DNA from 2 places in the Pseudovibrio sp. SCP20 genome. Region 2 is predicted to be linked to the other one. Evidence: riboswitches for the same ligand, from Rfam matches in the RefSeq annotation. Region 2 holds a riboswitch; the other holds the start of a gene.
The links. A riboswitch is a leader RNA that binds a small molecule or an ion and turns the genes downstream of it on or off. The one in region 2 is predicted to bind S-adenosylmethionine.
Positions count from the first base shown of each region.

Region 1 (8,082 bases), on a different contig from region 2:
ATAGCGTAGACCCGGGACCCATACCCCCGGTGTCGGAGATTGGCTGAGCGCCTTAGTTTAATAGCAAGGCTAGGGGGTATGGGTCCCGGCTCGATGGCCGGGATGACACCAGTGGGTTAGGCGGCTTGCCAAAAAACTTATCCCCCTCACTTGAAACCATGCCCATACTAAACCCATGCCTACGTAACGGGCTGCTGGCGGAGCGACCGTCAGTGTGTCGTAGGCTGGGCGGGGCTATCGGAAGAGTTAACGCAGCTTTCGGTGGTCCGGTGAACCGAACTTCAAACGTGGCCGCATGGTTTGAGGGGAAGGGCCCAGGAATATAGGGTATCACGCGGTGATGGGGACACGAGCACCGGCAAGGAGACTTGCTTTTGCAAATGTGTCTGTCAGAGACAGAGGAACTGTTTGGGCAGGGAAACCTGACTGGATAAGCCACTGTCTTTTCGGGAAACCGGCTATCGTGCCTTATAGGCAAAAGAGGCGACGTTGTTCATCCCAAGAAAGCCCGGGCAAGGCGAGTAGCCAATGCCGAAGAAACTAACTTAACAAACAGCGCAGGTATTGCCTGCCGCCTTGCTCTCCCCGATTAACTCGGGAACTCCAGCTTCACCACTGCATGGAATGCCATGCGGTGCTGTTGGTGTTTGTGAAGAGATGTCAGCCGGATTTAGAGTAGCTTAGATAAGTCGATTGCGATGTAATATTCAAAGAAGTTGAGGGTCACAGTACTTGAAACTCCAAAGTACTCGATGTTCTTTAGGACTGAAAAATATAAGGAAATTACTCCGGCAAGCAGACAGCAGATAGTAAGAAGCTTTTTAAGGGGATCTGCTTTTAAGTAGGACACTACGAGCCCAGCAGTAGATGGCAAAACTACGAGTATTCCAAAGGCAACAAAGAATGCGCCTGCTGCAGACATGCTTTTCGTCATTGTAGTCGTATATTCAGCTGCATTGCTCGCTATGCTCGATGCAATAACAGCCAGTATAGGATTAAAGGTCGCAAATAATATTGGTACAGCTACCTGGGCTACTTGACCAAACTTTGATGAGCTGTTCTGAGGAATTTTGAAGAGAAAAAGAATGCAAATGAGAATGAATGCGAGCGTTAGTGTGAGATTTGCTAGATAAGAAAACTTGAAATAGAGCGCTGGTATCCAGAACATGCCTTGATACCCACCCGACGCAATACTCATCAATGCGAGTATTGTAATCTGAACTCCTGCGATGCCGAGTAGTTGCTTGGGAGAGATTGCTTCATTGATTACAAGAGGAGTGGCAATCAATGAAACTAGGGCAAGATGCCATACGTGGAGTGTGAGTATTCCATGAGCTGCAAGGTAGCCGTTAAAAGCAAAAATGTAGAATAGCTCAGCCATATGAGTTTGCAGTTATCTATAATGTAATCGCTGAAATCTGTCTCAGATATAGAGAGGTTTCAATCTGTTTTAGAAACAGCTTTCTCACGCGTTGTATTCGATGATGCGGCCTTCGCCGATGAGGCGGGGGGCTTTTTCGGTGGCGATGTAGCTGGTGGCGCCTTCCTGGGGTTCTACGCGGCGGCGTTCGCGCAGGTGGGCGGCGTTTTCCTTGATACCGATGAGGTGGGCGAGGAAAGCGGAGTTGCAGCGGAAGACGTTGATGCGCTTTGGCAGATCGTAGAACTGTGCGTCGTTATCGTGGGGCGTGTGTGTGCTGGTAACATCTTCGGCGGTTTGCAGCTCTTTGCCTGCTTTGCCGTAGGTGTTTCGTCTTGAGACGCTTTCTGCCCGCTGCTCGGTGATTTTGGCGTGACGGCGGGAACCGATGTCGCGATAGCGACGATCAGCGTCTGTTCCAGTGTTAATCGCTTTTCCAGTGCGGGTGACACGCATGACTTCACTCCCCCCGACTGTCTCAAAATGAGACGAATGCCGTTTCCTGACATTCACATCGCAAGGCGCGTGCCAACGCTTAAGTTTTTATTAGGATTTTAATTATCTGGCTGCAGATAAATAGATGAGGAGAGGTGAAAGCTTCATAAAAATAGTGGGTTAGAGCTGATCGACCTGGTCTTCAGGCCCGCTCACCAGAAGGGTTACACCATCTTCTGTGAAGGTGCGTTCGAGGATTTCCAGCTGTAGCAGAATGACCTGGCGTTCCAGTTCGGCACTGCTGGCGAAGCTTGCGGAGACTGAACGGGTTTTGGTGCGCAGCCATGGCACAAGTTCAGCTTCCTGAATGGCGAGGTTTGAGGCACCGGAGTAGGCCCGTGCCAGACCACCAGTCCCCAGCTTGGTGCCGCCGAAGTAACGCACGATGATGACGCCCACATCGACAAGATCTGCGCCGATGAGAGTTTTCAGCGTCGGCATGCCGGAGGTGCCGGCAGGTTCGCCATCGTCTTTACCGCCTTCATCAATGCGGCCTTCGGGGAGCATGCGGCGGAAAGCGGTGACGTGGTGATTGGCTTTTTTGTGCTCATCCCGTAGCTGCGCGAGGCGCTCAGCAAAGTCAGCATGCGGAAGCAGAAAGGCGAGGAAGCGAGACTTCTTCTCCTCCAGCTCTGCATAAAACTCGCGCTCTACGGTGAAGAGAGGCATGGATCTTACGCCTCTTCTGCCTGTGTCGCTCTGAAGTGCTTGGAGAGCTTGAGAGCCTGACCCTGATAGTTGGAGCCGATGCCTTCGCCGTAGAGGGTTTCCGGCACTTCCTGCATGTGTTCATAGACGAGACGACCAACGGTCTGGCCATGTTCGACGATGAACGGCACGTCATGAGAGCGGACTTCCAGAACGGCGCGGGAGCCGGTGCCGCCTACGGTGGAGTGACCGAAGCCGGGATCGAAGAAGCCAGCGTAGTGGACGCGGAATTCACCAACGAGTGGGTCAAACGGCACCATCTCTGCAGCGTAGTTTGGCGGGACGTGAACAGCTTCCTGCGAGACGAGGATGTAGAACTCGTTTGGATCGAGGATCAGGGTTGCGTCACCGCGATTGTAGATTGGCTCCCAGAAGTCTGCCGGGTCCTGTGCGTCCTTGCGGTCCACATCAATCACGCCAGTGTGGCGTTTGGCGCGATAGCCGATGAGGCTGTCTTTGCCGTTGCCTTTCAGGTCGATGGAGACCTGAACGCCGTTGCTGATGGCGTGCTCATCATTGCCGCCGGAGACAAGGGTGTGCTCCTTGTGGATGTGCAGCAGGTGTTCATCTGGAATGAAGCCACCGCCATTGCGGAAGCGGATCTGGCACAAACGGGAGCCTTCGCGGACCAGAACCGGGAAGGTTTTTGGCGAAATCTCTGCGTAGAGCGGGCCGTTATAGCCCGCCTCAACGCGGTCGAAGGCTTTGCCCTGATCGGTGATGACACGGGTGAAAACGTCGATGCGGCCTGTGGAGCTCTTCGGGTTTGCTGTGGCGGACAGGTCGTCCGGCAGGTTGAGTGCTTCCTGAAGCTGGACGATGTAAACACAGTTGGTTTCCAGCACGGCGCTTTTGCTGAGGTCGATTTCGTGCAGGATCAGCTTGTCCAGCTTCTCTTCAACCCTGGCATCTGGGCCAGGTAGGAAGGAGGCACGAACACGCCATGCTTTTGCGCCCAGGCGCAGGTCAAGGCTGGCTGGCTGAATCTGGTCCTCGTCAGGCGCTCTGTCTGCTTTAATTGCATTGTTGGCAAACATAGCTTCAATCGCTTTTGCCGGAAGAATGCCTGTCATTGTTGGTCCCGCCCCACTCGTACTCAAATCGTTCTGACACTGATTAACGTAAGTTTGATCCTACGCCAAGTCTGCAACCAGAGCTGATTGATTGACCCTATGGAATTTTCGCGGTAAAACCGCTGCCTATTCCGTGGTGATTTGGTCGACCGGCTTGCAACCACGTAAAACAAGTAGCTAAAGGGTCGGGTTCTTGTATAGACCTCGGCCCGCGCCGGGGTTTTTTAATGAAGGGGTAGAGCAATATCTCTTCGGGCAGGAATGAGCGATGACAGACGCAAAGAACTGGAAGCCAGCAACTCGGCTTGTTCATGGAGGCACAACGCGCTCCAGCTTTGGTGAAACATCCGAAGCTATCTTCCTTACACAAGGGTATGTTTACGACAGCTCAGAAGCGGCAGAAGCTCGCTTTCTTGGCGAAAATCCGGGCTATATTTATTCCCGGTATGCAAACCCGACTGTTGGGATGTTCGAGCAGCGAATGTGCGAGCTGGAAGGTGCTGAGGCTGCACGTGGCACTGCTTCCGGTATGGCGGCTGTTAATTCTGCGATCATGGCCTGCGTGAAAGCGGGCGATCACGTGATTGCACCAAAGGCGCTGTTTGGCTCCTGCCGCTACATCATCGAAAAGCTGCTGCCACGCTACGGTGTAGAATCCACGCTGATTGATGGCACCGACATTGAGCAATGGAAAGCTGCGGTTCGTCCGAACACGACAGCGGCGTTTCTTGAGAGTCCAACCAATCCGACGCTTGAAGTGATCGATATTCCAGCTGTGGCGGATATTATTCACGAAGCGGGTGGACGGCTTATCGTAGATAACGTGTTTGCGACTGCCATCTGGCAGAGCCCGCTGGAGTTGGGTGCGGATGTGGTGATCTATTCTGCGACCAAGCACATTGACGGTCAGGGCCGATGTTTGGGCGGTATCGTGCTTTCCGATGAGAAGTGGATCGTGGAAGAATTCCATGACCCGTTCAAGCATACCGGTCCTGCAATGAGCCCGTTCAATGCATGGGTTCTGCTGAAAGGTCTGGAGACGCTGTCTCTGCGTGTGGAGCGTCAGACTGCGACTGCAGGTAAACTGGCGGAGTTCCTTGCGGATCATTCCGCGGTGTCTCGTCTGATTTATCCGGGCCGTGCGGATCACCCGCAGGCGGATATTGTGGCGAAGCAGATGCGTGGTGGTTCTACTATGCTGGCGTTTGATCTGGCAGGCGGTAAGGAGGCTGCGTTCAAGTTCTCCAATGCGCTGGACATTGTCAGCCTTTCCAACAACCTGGGTGATGCGAAGAGCCTGATTACCCATCCGGCGACCACAACGCACCAGAGTGTTGCAGAAGATGCGCGTCTGGAGCTGGGCATCACAGACAAGACACTTCGTCTTTCTGTTGGCCTGGAAGATCCGGATGATCTGCTGGAAGATGTTGCTCGTGCGCTGGAAAGCTTAAAGGGCTAACAGACCGCTTAAGAGCAAATTTTGCTTCTGAACTTAGAAAGGGTGCCTGAACTGGTGCCCTTTTTTGCTTTTGGTGTTTGGGTGCTGCGCCTCTGCCTGCGAGAGAACCATGCTCAACTCCGTTGTCGTGTTTGTTGCCATGCTGCTTGGAATGCTGGTGCTGTTCTCGCACCGTGTCCGGGTCTCGGAAAAATGGCAGGCAACCGTCACGCCACTAGCTTCGATCATCGGCAGCGGGTTTCTTGTGTCGGTTCCGATTATCGCCAAGGAGATTGGACACTGGGCGATTATCGGCATCAGTGGGCTCATTCTGGCGGCGTACTGCGTGGGAGCAGTGATCCGGTTCAACATTCTGCACACCGAGCAGATTGTGGAGCAGCAGCAACAGGAAGGGCGTATTCGACTGACCACGTCGCTGGAGAAGCTTTCGCAGCTGACACTGGCGTTCGCCTATTTCATCTCGATTGCCTATTACCTCGTGCTGCTCGGAAACTTCTTGCTCAAGGGCTTTGGGTATGAACATCGGGAGATAGCCAACTGGATCGGGACTGTACTGACGGTCTTCATCGGGCTGGTGGGCTTCTCCGGTGGTTTGCATCTGGTGGAGCGGGTAGAGAAGTATGCGGTTTCTCTGAACCTGACGGTGATCTTCGGTCTGCTGGTGGGGCTGCTGTTTTACAACGGTGAGCTTGCTTTCAGTGGGCAATGGGAAGTGAGGGATGGTCTGAAGGCTGTTGGACTGGAGAAGGTTCAGATCATGCTGGGGCTGCTGATTGTGGTGCAGGGGTTTGAGACCTCGAAGTTCATCGGTGATGAGTACTCACCCAAGATGCGTGCTGAAACGATGAGGAATGCGCAGCTGTACTCCGCCGTGATTTACCTCTGTTTCTTCGCGTTGCTGACAGTTCTGTTTCCGCTGCTGAAGAATGATGAGAGCGTATCGGGGATTATCACGCTGGTGGGGCATGTGGCGATTGTGTTGCCGTTGCTGCTGACACTGGGAGCGGTTGCCAGCCAGTTTGGGGCTTCTGTTGCGGATTCCATTGGCTCAGCTGGATTGCTGGAGGATGTAACCAACAGGCGGGTGAAGATAAGGCATGCCTATCCGTTTATCACCTTCGTATCTGTTACCCTCATCTGGAGTACTGATATCCTGCATATCATCACTCTGTCTTCCAGAGCCTTTGCGTTGTTCTATATGCTTCAGTGCTGTGTAGCTCTGACAGCGCTTTGGCAACTGAAAGAGATGCGAAACCGGGTAGGGATGTTCTGGTTTACGGGCGCAACTGGTTTGCTGTGCGCTCTGGTGGTGCTCTTCGGTATTCCGTCAGGGGCTTGAGGATTAACTGTTGCCTGAGGCGACGACCACGTCTCTTCGTGCACCGGACAAGGTAATGATGAAGCCTGCAATGACATCCAGAAATGTGATGGTCATGAGCAGGAGGAAGAGTGGGGTGGCGGCTTCCTGAACGGAGAGGAACTCTATGAGATAGGCCACGAGGATGAGCAGGGATAAGCTGTGATCGACCAGAGAGAGTGTGCTGGTGCGCGTGGCTTTGATGATCTCAATGAAGAGCAACACGAGAGAAGCTGCCAGCAGGACGGTTGCGACATCCAGCGGAACCACGAGACCTGACGGGAGCGGGATGTTGATAAGGACAGCCGCCCACGGCGTAACATTGTAGCCTTGGTCGAGCACTGGCTCCAGATCTTCAAACCATCGAAAAGCCACTGCGTTGTACAGCAGGAATGGAATGAGCGTGAGTGGAATAGTCCTCATGTGGTTGTCCCCGGATGAGCTGGAAGCGGTATCCTATCTGAAAAGATTAACACTAATGCTGGGTGTCTGTGATGCCCTGAAACCGGGAGGGGTAACGCTTCGAGTGGTTTGGGCTCTAGTGCCTTCATTTTCAGCAGGGTTCTAGGGAATAGGACGCGTGAGATTGTGAATGGTGAGGGGGCGACGTACACGCTCTGTCATGCGGCGTTCAATGGGGCTGAGAGTGTTGTAGTTATCGACTGCAATCCCTTTCCAGTACTTCACGAGAGGCAGGCCGACGCGGAGTTGAAAGACGCCAAGGGGATAGTTGATGTCGCTGTGATATCGGATTTGTCCGACAAAGGTGGTTTTAAGGCCGGGCACTCCGAACCAGCCAGCCCGGGAAACTTCGAAACGTCCCTGTGCACCGCTGATCTCTTCCACGTTGTTGGCCGTTCTGTAAAAGCCTCCTGCGTAGATGCGCAAGCCAAAGCCTAAGTCCTCGGTTCCGGGCAGGTCGTAACCGATTTCTCCGGAGAGATTGAGAAGTGGGACGCTCTCTCGCTGTTCTGAGCTACCGGGCTTTGGCTCCAGAATGCGAACCTTGCTTGTTGGGAACTGGGCGTTGAAGCGGGCTTCATAGCCGTGAGCGAGAAACTCTATGCCTGTGGTGATCGCGGTTTCTGAACCACGTTTGTAATCTTCCTTGTAGTTCATGAAGATGTAGGTGCTGCCAATCAGATTGGGGCTTACGAAGTGGCGCAGGCCACCGCCAGCACTCAGTAGATAGACTGCTTCTGATGAGTTACCTACGCGGACATCTGCGAAGGCCATGCCCTGGCTGTCTTGAAAGACGGGGGTGATGACTTCAGCTGCACCTGAGGTGTTGTTCCGGTCTGTCTCAAACAGGCCGATGAGGCGCGGCTGGTACTTGCCTTGTGGGTTGAAGGTGAAGCGGTCGTCCAGATCAGAAAGAGATTGAGCCATGCTTGTGGAAGGGGGCATTGCCAACAGGCAGAACAGAACACGCAGTAAAGTTCGAGAGAGTTGGCTCATTTGCTCTCATAAAGCTGACGAAGAAGCGAAACCTGACAGCAGTATTAGGGCTTGCTGGTGTTTCTGATAGCCCTGCCATCCAGCGGGCTATCCTTGCCAAGCTTTGAGATAC
Region 1 covers NZ_JBYMDH010000002.1:722,509-730,590, forward strand. The annotation lists gene AC3CB2_RS11815 (hypothetical protein) at 671-1,381, opposite strand; gene AC3CB2_RS11820 (hypothetical protein) at 1,466-1,876, opposite strand; gene AC3CB2_RS11825 (YigZ family protein) at 2,036-2,584, opposite strand; gene AC3CB2_RS11830 (2'-deoxycytidine 5'-triphosphate deaminase) at 2,590-3,696, opposite strand; SAM riboswitch at 3,820-3,897, shown strand; gene AC3CB2_RS11835 (O-succinylhomoserine sulfhydrylase) at 3,965-5,155, shown strand; gene AC3CB2_RS11840 (hypothetical protein) at 5,265-6,494, shown strand; gene AC3CB2_RS11845 (hypothetical protein) at 6,498-6,935, opposite strand; gene AC3CB2_RS11850 (hypothetical protein) at 7,077-7,970, opposite strand; gene AC3CB2_RS11855 (winged helix-turn-helix domain-containing protein) at 8,058-8,082, opposite strand, start outside.
Region 1: linked by a shared signal. The riboswitch ahead of AC3CB2_RS11835 (O-succinylhomoserine sulfhydrylase) and the one ahead of AC3CB2_RS00615 (hypothetical protein) in region 2 are both predicted to bind S-adenosylmethionine.

Region 2 (8,082 bases):
ACTTTGGCCGCACAGTGTTCGGAGATGCCTTCCCGGCAAACTGGTGGTATGCAATCCGCAGTCCCATGAAGATGCTGCCTGAGGAGGCGATTGCAGCCGAGATTGCGGCACAAGTGGACCTGTTCGAGGAGGTCTATGCCCGCCCGCCAGCCTTCGTTGCCATTCAGGGCAATCTGGCAAAACACCCAGCCGTGCATTCTGCGCTGATCACGGTGCTCAGCATGATGACAGGCCGGGAGCCTGCGCTTGTGCTGCCTGCCGGAGTTTCCAGAACTGGCAATGCCATTGCAAAGCGCGCCATCAAAGCAGGGTTGGAGACAATTTTCTCCGGGCCAGATCTACCGATGGCTGATGAGGATACGGATCTGCGGGATTTCTTCTGGCATGGAATCAATGAAGCCCAGGATTCCGCGATGATCTTGTGTCGCCCGTCTTATCCAGAAGAACAGGCGCAACCCGTCAAAAAGAAAAACATGCGTCAGAGCTCGTCTCGTGAAAACCAGCTCAAGTTCCTGATTAGTGAGGAATTTCCGTTTCTTTTGATGGAAAAAGATATCTTCTTGTTCTAAGAACGATCTCTCCCTGCGGTTGAAGAGATCGTTCCTTTTGAATTTGCCATAAACGTTGGGGTATTTATGAACACCCCTAATTTGCCTAAAACTAAAGAATATCTCTGTGACTTCGGTCACAAAATGGCCGCATGATAGACCTAATTAAAATCATCAATTATATTGATGCAGCTTAAACTAAAAAACTGAATCAACGGCGCGTCAGGACCTTGTGGCAAGATGACAAAGTTCAAAGAACTCCTTCAAAACAGCTTTTCACTATCGGGTTTGGCAGAGGAGCATGCACATGGTCTCTCTGAAATTGCCCAGCCTATGTCATTGAAATCTGGTGCAGTTCTCTTCAAGGCTGGCGATCCGGGCAATGGATGTTACGCAATCATCGAAGGCAGCATGAAGGTCTCCGTTGTCTCGTTGGATGGCAGTGAACAGCTGCTGGCCGTTTTGGGGCAGGGGTCTCTGGTTGGTGAAATTGCCTTGCTTGATGGCAGTGAACGTTCAGCCACAGTGACTGCTCTGAAGCCGAGTCAGCTTGCATTTATCTCCAAAGCTGCATTTTATCGTTATGCGGATGAGAACCCCGCTGTGTATCGCCACATGCTGCAAATCGTGGCGACTCGCTTGCGCCGGTCCAACGATGCTCTTGCCGCTCGTTCTTTCCTTCCGCTCAATGGTCGCGTTGCTCAGACCCTGCTGCAACTCTCTGAAACCTTTGGCAAAAAGGTCGACAGCAATAAGATCCTCGTGCACTACAAGATCTCTCAGGCAGAGATCGCCAATATGGCTGGTGGTGCCCGTGAGAACGTGAGCCGTGTGCTCAACGTCTGGAAACGCGAAGGCGTAATCAGTCGCCTCTCTGGATATTACTGCCTCGAAAAGCCAGAGGTGCTACGAGCTGCCGCAGAGCTTTAAACTCGGTATTTGAGTAAAAGTGACCCAAAGTAACAACAAGGGCATGAGCTTTGTCCCTGCAAGGCTCCTGAAACACCGAGATGACTTATCAGCACTTTGACATTCGCCCACTAGACGAATGCACTCCAGTTCACCCTGACCTGACACACGATCAGGTCCGTGCGCTGGTCGCCAATCATTCAGAAAAACTTCGTCAGAATGATACACTGGCAAACGTCTACCAGAGCAACATGAAATGCGACTGGGAAGACTATGAAGCGCAGGCCGTTCGTTTCTGGTGCTCCGCTCTCATGAAAGACCAGAGCTACTCCGGTCGCCCAATTGGCAAGTATCGCGGTTCTGCAAAGCAGGTATGCGGTGATGATATTGCCAGCTGGTTGAATTTATTCGAAAATGCCGTCGAAGAATGTGTTGCTGAAACCGCTCGGGCCAATACCATGAAATGTGCGACCCAGGTTGTTGATTGCTTCCATATGGCGATGATCCCTTCTTGAGTAGTTGAGCTTCGCCATGCATAGCATTTCCCCTGATGGATCGACGGAGCTTTAGAACTATGAATGATACAAGAGACGCTGTCGAAGAAGAGCAGCCAGTAGGTGAGCTGACCACACGCACAATGGCGATGCCGGCAGACACCAATGCATCTGGCGATATCTTCGGCGGTTGGGTAGTCTCTCAAATGGATATTGCGGCTGGTATTGCTGCAAGCCAGTGCGCCATGGAGCGCGTTGTGACTGTTGCGATCGACAGTATGACGTTTATTCGCCCTGTAAAAGTCGGCGATGTGATGTGTGTTTACTCCCGTGTCCTCCGTGTTGGCAGAACCTCAATTACGCTGGCAATCGAAGCCTGGGCATTGCGCCATCGTTTTGGTTACCGCGAAAAGGTGACAAATGCTCAGTTCACCTTTGTTGCCGTGGATGATAACGGTAAGCCAATCGAGATCTCTGAAGAGCAGCGTGCAAAGTACAACAACGCTTAATCAGCTCACTGGTCAGGAAGAGGAAACAAGCTGTGTCATCCAAAATTCCCGTTATGTCAGCGCGTGAACGGACACCGCTTGATCCTTCCATCACACCAGCACAGATCAACCTGCTGGTTGAAAGCTTTTATGGCAGAGTACGCCAGCATGAGACGCTGGGGCCGATCTTCCTAAAAGAAATGGGCGAGGACTGGGGGCCGCATCTGCACAAGATGAAGCATTTCTGGGCCTCCGTTTTGCTGAAGACCGGATCATACAAGGGCAAACCGGTTCCGGCTCACGCAAAAATCACAGGCGTGACCACGGAGAACTTCCATGAATGGATGGATCTGTTTGAAGAAGAAGTTCATGCGATCTTCTCTCCCGAAGCCGCACCTCTTTTGCTGGCGACTGCACAGCGCATAGCTCAGAGCCTCTGGCTGGCAATGTTTGCAGATCCGTTTGCAACGCCTCCTGCCAAGTTTGGCACGCGCGCCGCTTAAACATCATTTACTGATTATAGGTCAGCTTGCTTAGCTCGGGAATTTCTTTTTCGAGCGAAGCGCGTTTTGTCTGAAGTATTCACGCAGCGCTTCCAGCTCGTCAGGGCGCCGGCGCACCGTATCAGCGAACAAACGCTCATCAACGACCGTATGGCATCCTTCAGCCCACAAACGCAGCAGAACTGCAAAACGATCAGAACGCTCTTCTGTGGTGAGGGGAGTGTTGGCCTGACGCGTTGAGTTGGAAAGCAGACGGCTACGCAGCCCTTTTTCCAGGATCAGACAATCAAGCAGATAGGCAGCGGTAAACTCGTCGGCAAGATGAGCGACGGCTTCCCTCAAGGATTGAGGCACATATTCAGATACATACGATTGCCATGCAGACTGAGGCTGACTAGCAAGATCAAACATTAAATCCTCCATCGGTTTCCCGAGGAGGACTGGCGCAAAATCCATTGAAACTACCGCTTGGTTGTTACGAATGATGAAGACGACGTCCTCAGTTCGAAACCACATCCCTTTCGGCGGAGACCACCTTGCCCGGTTAGGCAGGTTGGCGAGGGCGCCAGCCCTTCTCTTGATGATGCGTAGGATTTGGCACGAAAATGAGGCAAATGCAAGTGGGCACCTTTCCTTTGTTCTTTGTCCACACTTTCAAACTTACGTTATGTCGTATTCTAGCACCACAAAACGCAACTTCCGCTAAGTGAATATCTTCAATTTTTGTGGTTCTATAAACCGAGTTCCCGTCATATCTGAGTATTCTCCTCAGACTTTGAATGAGCGCATAGTGACAGCTCACTCAGCAGAACATTCCGAATAATGCGATAACTTTTCTCAGTCAAATTTCTAGGCCGTTATGGAGGAAAACCCATGTGCACCACGAAACCTGTTCTCTATGGAGTCCTGTCAGGGTGCGCTTATGCTTTGCTGCTAACCACTTCATTAGCAGCAACAAAAACCGAAACCGTTGATGGTGTCGCTACCGAGTATGTCGAGCAGGACACCGACGACCAGAAAACTCTGGCCCGCAACACCGGTGTGGTGGTGATGCCTCCAGGCTTTCGCATCGAACCTTACGCCGTTGTGCCGGATGCGCGCCATATGGCAGTCGCGCCAGATGGTAAAACTGTTTTTGTTGGCACAACCACAGATCGAGTCTGGGTGGTGACGCAGGATGAAGACACCAAAAAAGCTGCTGAAGTCCGTCAGTTTGCTCCAAATCAGTCCTTTGTCATCCCCAATGGTGTCTGCTTCACCAAAGATGGCTCACTGATCCTTGCCGAGCAAAACCGCGTTTTGAGCTTTCCAGATGCTTTAGAGAACAAAGAGCAGGGCAAACCTGCTGTGAAGGTGCTTGTTGGTCAGGGAATGCTCATTCCTCCTTCTGAAGAAAGCTACAATCACTCCGCCCGTGTATGTGATCAGGGGCCGGACGATCGTATCTACATCTCTCTTGGACAGCCCTACAACGTACCGCCCAAGATGAAGCTGAAGCTCTATGACAGTCTCGGCATCGGCGGCATCATCTCCATCACCACCGATGGAATGGATCGCCAAGTCTACGCCACTGGCATCAGAAACTCCGTAGGCCTGGAGTTCCATCCAGACAGCGGAAACCTCTGGTTCACTGACAATCAGGTCGATGGCATGGGCGATGACATTCCACCTGAAGAGCTGAACAAAGCCACAGAACCCGGCAAGAACTACGGCTTCCCATGGTATGGCGGTGGAACCGTTAGAACCCCGCACTACATCGATGAGCCCGTACCAAGCGGTGTGGTCGATCCTGAAGTCGAGCTGGATGCGCATGCAGCCAGTCTTGGTATGACGTTCTATCAGGGGGATATGTTCCCTGATGAGTACAAAGGCGGCGTCTTCATCGCGCAGCATGGCTCATGGGATCGTTCCGTGCCCATTGGCGCCCGCGTGGTCTTCGTTCCAATCAACGCGCAGGAAGAAGCTGGAGAACCCAGCATCGTTGCAACTGGTTGGATTGACGCCAGCGGTGACTATCTGGGTCGCCCCGTTGATGTGGTTGAGCTGGGCGATGGTTCCCTGCTGATCTCAGATGACTCTGCAGGCGGCATCTATCGCATGTATTACGAAGGTAACTAGGCCTAAAACAAATAAGACCAGAGGAACCCCTCTGGTCTTCTCATCTTCTATCGTAAGCCCTTAGTGCTCACCGGGGATACCTTTGTAGGCATTCGGTCCCCAAACCTCTTTAACGCGCTGGTCACGACCACAGCGATAGCGGTAGTACTTGTAGCGGATCGGGTTCTTCTCATAGTAATTCTGATGGTAATCCTCTGCGTCGTAGAACGTGGACGCGGTGCGGATAGGCGTTACAATCGGACGGTTTGTTTCACCGGACTTCTCAAGTGCCTTCTTGGAAGCTTTCGCTTTCTTCAGCTGGGCAGGGGAGGTTGCAAAGATGGTTGTCTGATAGCTTTCACCGCGATCGCAGAACTGGCCACCAGCGTCTGTTGGATCAACAGAATGCCAGAAAGCAGTCAGCAGCTCTTCGTAAGACACCTTCGCCGGATCAAACTTCACTTCCAGCGCTTCAATATGGCCTGTGCCACCAGCAGAAACCTGCTTGTAGGTCGGGTTCTCTGTACGGCCACCGGTGTAGCCGGAGGTGGTCTCAAGAACGCCATCGATCTTGTCAAAATCAGACTCGATGCACCAGAAGCAACCGCCTGCAAAAATGGCAGTCTCGGTTTTCGCAGCGTGGGCAGGCTGGCTCACAGCATAAAGCAAAGGAAGAACGGCAAGGGCTTTCGCAGCTTTGCGTGCAATCATCTCAGATCCTTAAATCAGGTCATGCATTGGAATTGCCAAAACCCTAGCAGCGGCCAGAGCACAACGGAAATGAAGTCACATCAACAAAACGTCAGGTCTTGAGAGCACTAAGTTTAAGCAATTTGAGAGCTTGAGTAACGGATTGTCATATGAAAGCGTAAGCTCGGAGAAGTAGCGCACCTATCTTTCGGATATTAGAATGCCCTTGGAGTTTCACCACGCCTCGTTATGGAAGTTTTTTTTAGGGATCACGCTTGTTACTGGTGTTTTGCTTGCAAGTCTATTTTACTTAGTCACTGAAAATCCCGAGCTGTTGTCTTTCGACTTCAGTGGGTTAGAGAGTAGGCGTCGAGGCGATCGTTACTTGTTGCTTTTGTGCTTGCTCGGTCTTCCTTTCTTCTTGATCGTTTCGGTACTCCGGATCCGAGTAAATAAAATGCCTTACCTCAAGATCACTGAGCAGGAGTTCGTTTTATGCTCTCTCTTCTTAAGACGCTCAGTTCTAAGAAAAGCAATTCTGGATGTGAAGATAATGCGACTGGGCGGTAGGTCTGGATTTTGCCTGAGTGTCAAACAGAACGATAAGAAGGTGTTTTCAAGTTTGGATTGGCTCCTCCTAACTTATAATTTCAAGAAGCCAATTAAAGGATATTCGCCAGTTATTTGGGATATCTATTTCCAAGGTGATGCAAACTCTGTTGTGGTTGCTTTGATGAAACCATCGCCGCAACCTAACGAAGTTTAGAGCACTACAGCTCGCAGGACATGTTCCACCCTGTCACGTTAAAGCCCGCCTTGTAGTAAGTGCGGATTGCGCCGTGGTTGTCTGGGGCGACCCGAAGCCCTATCCGCGAAAGACCCTGTTCCTCAAACATCGTCTTCAGCACTTGCAGCGCCTTGGAGGCATAGCCTTTGCCGCGATGTTCCGAGTACACCAGAAAATCCATGATGAACGCGGAGCCGTCATCGTGAAGCGTGTACCAAAGAAAGCCAACCTCAACTTCGCGCCCTTTGGTCTTGTTGAGGATGCTTAGCAGCTTGTTACGCTCATTGCTTTTGCCAGCAGGAAAGGCTTGCTCCAGGCTCTCCTTGGCTTTCTTCAGGGCAGCCTGCTCATCCATCTTGCGATTGGCCATCAGGTCCTGCGCATATTCAGAGATGGAAATAATCTGAAACTCATCAAAGCGGTCGGCGGGGAAGTCCTGAAGAACAATCATGGTAAGTCCTGGTTGGCAAAAAGGGGAGCGCTTCAAAATATCCTGCGCTGATCATGCATCACTGAGCTTAATCGAAGGCAAATACACCGCAAAGCGCAATACTGTGATTTCTAACAGGCGCTGATCAGCAGCAGTCATCTGTCTGGTAACCTCCAAAGCTTGCCGTGAGATGGCGAAGTGTTATTGGGGCCTTTCGAAAACCAATTCAATTCAGAGCTGCAAATCCTCCGGTTGGTTAGAGACCGTCACCTATACTCTGCGTTACTCTTGAAAAGGATTGCGCATGATTATCCTCCTGGCGTGTATCGCGGTGCTCTGTGGGTTGCTCTATGGCTACAACGAGGGCGTCATTGCGGGCGCGTATCAGCCAATCAAAGCGGAGTTTGCGTTCTCTGCGTATTGGGGAGGCCTGTTGGTTGCGTCCCTGTCCATTGGCGGTCTCATCGGCGCTTACCTGAGCTCCTACCTCAGTGACAGGTTCGGCAGGCGATCAACTGTCATGATCGCAGCCTTGTTCTTCATCACCGGTGCGGGCTTGTCTGGTGTCGCACAAGACCTTTTCATCCTCACATTCGCTCGTTCTCTCATTGGTATGGGGATCGGCCTGTCCTCCATGGCTGGCCCGCAATACGTATCCGAGATCGCACCGCGTAAAATCCGGGGCCGAATGCTGGGTGCGTTCCAGTTCATGATCTCTTTCGGCGTACTGATCGGTTACCTCACCAATCTGGTAACGCTGGATCTCGGCTACACCGCTGAAATCATCAACCGCTGGCAGTTCATGTTCCTCCTCTCCGCAATTCCGGCCGCACTGCTGCTCTTCGGCATCTGGAGCGCTCCCGAAAGCCCAAGATGGCTGGTCATGGCAAACCGCTCTGCTGAGGCGGAAGCGGTCTTTGAAAAGATCGAGCCAAATCGAACCGTTGAGTGGGTCAAAGGTAACGTCAAGCGCATCGAAGAGGACCTTGCCGAAGTCGCAGACCAAAAGGGCGGCTGGCTGGACCTCATAAACCCACGCAATCGTCCTATTACCAGCTTCTGTGTCTTCACTTTCCTGTTTCAGCAGCTCAGTGGCATCAACGCCGTCATCCTCTACGCGCCGGAACTGTTCGGTG
Region 2 covers NZ_JBYMDH010000001.1:132,070-140,151, forward strand. The annotation lists gene AC3CB2_RS00590 (ChbG/HpnK family deacetylase) at 1-569, shown strand, start outside; gene AC3CB2_RS00595 (Crp/Fnr family transcriptional regulator) at 789-1,478, shown strand; gene AC3CB2_RS00600 (group III truncated hemoglobin) at 1,559-1,972, shown strand; gene AC3CB2_RS00605 (acyl-CoA thioesterase) at 2,032-2,460, shown strand; gene AC3CB2_RS00610 (group III truncated hemoglobin) at 2,493-2,942, shown strand; gene AC3CB2_RS00615 (hypothetical protein) at 2,973-3,353, opposite strand; SAM-I-IV-variant riboswitch at 3,401-3,531, opposite strand; gene AC3CB2_RS00620 (PQQ-dependent sugar dehydrogenase) at 3,816-5,060, shown strand; gene msrA (peptide-methionine (S)-S-oxide reductase MsrA) at 5,121-5,750, opposite strand; gene AC3CB2_RS00630 (hypothetical protein) at 5,950-6,495, shown strand; gene AC3CB2_RS00635 (GNAT family N-acetyltransferase) at 6,500-6,967, opposite strand; gene AC3CB2_RS00640 (sugar porter family MFS transporter) at 7,251-8,082, shown strand, end outside.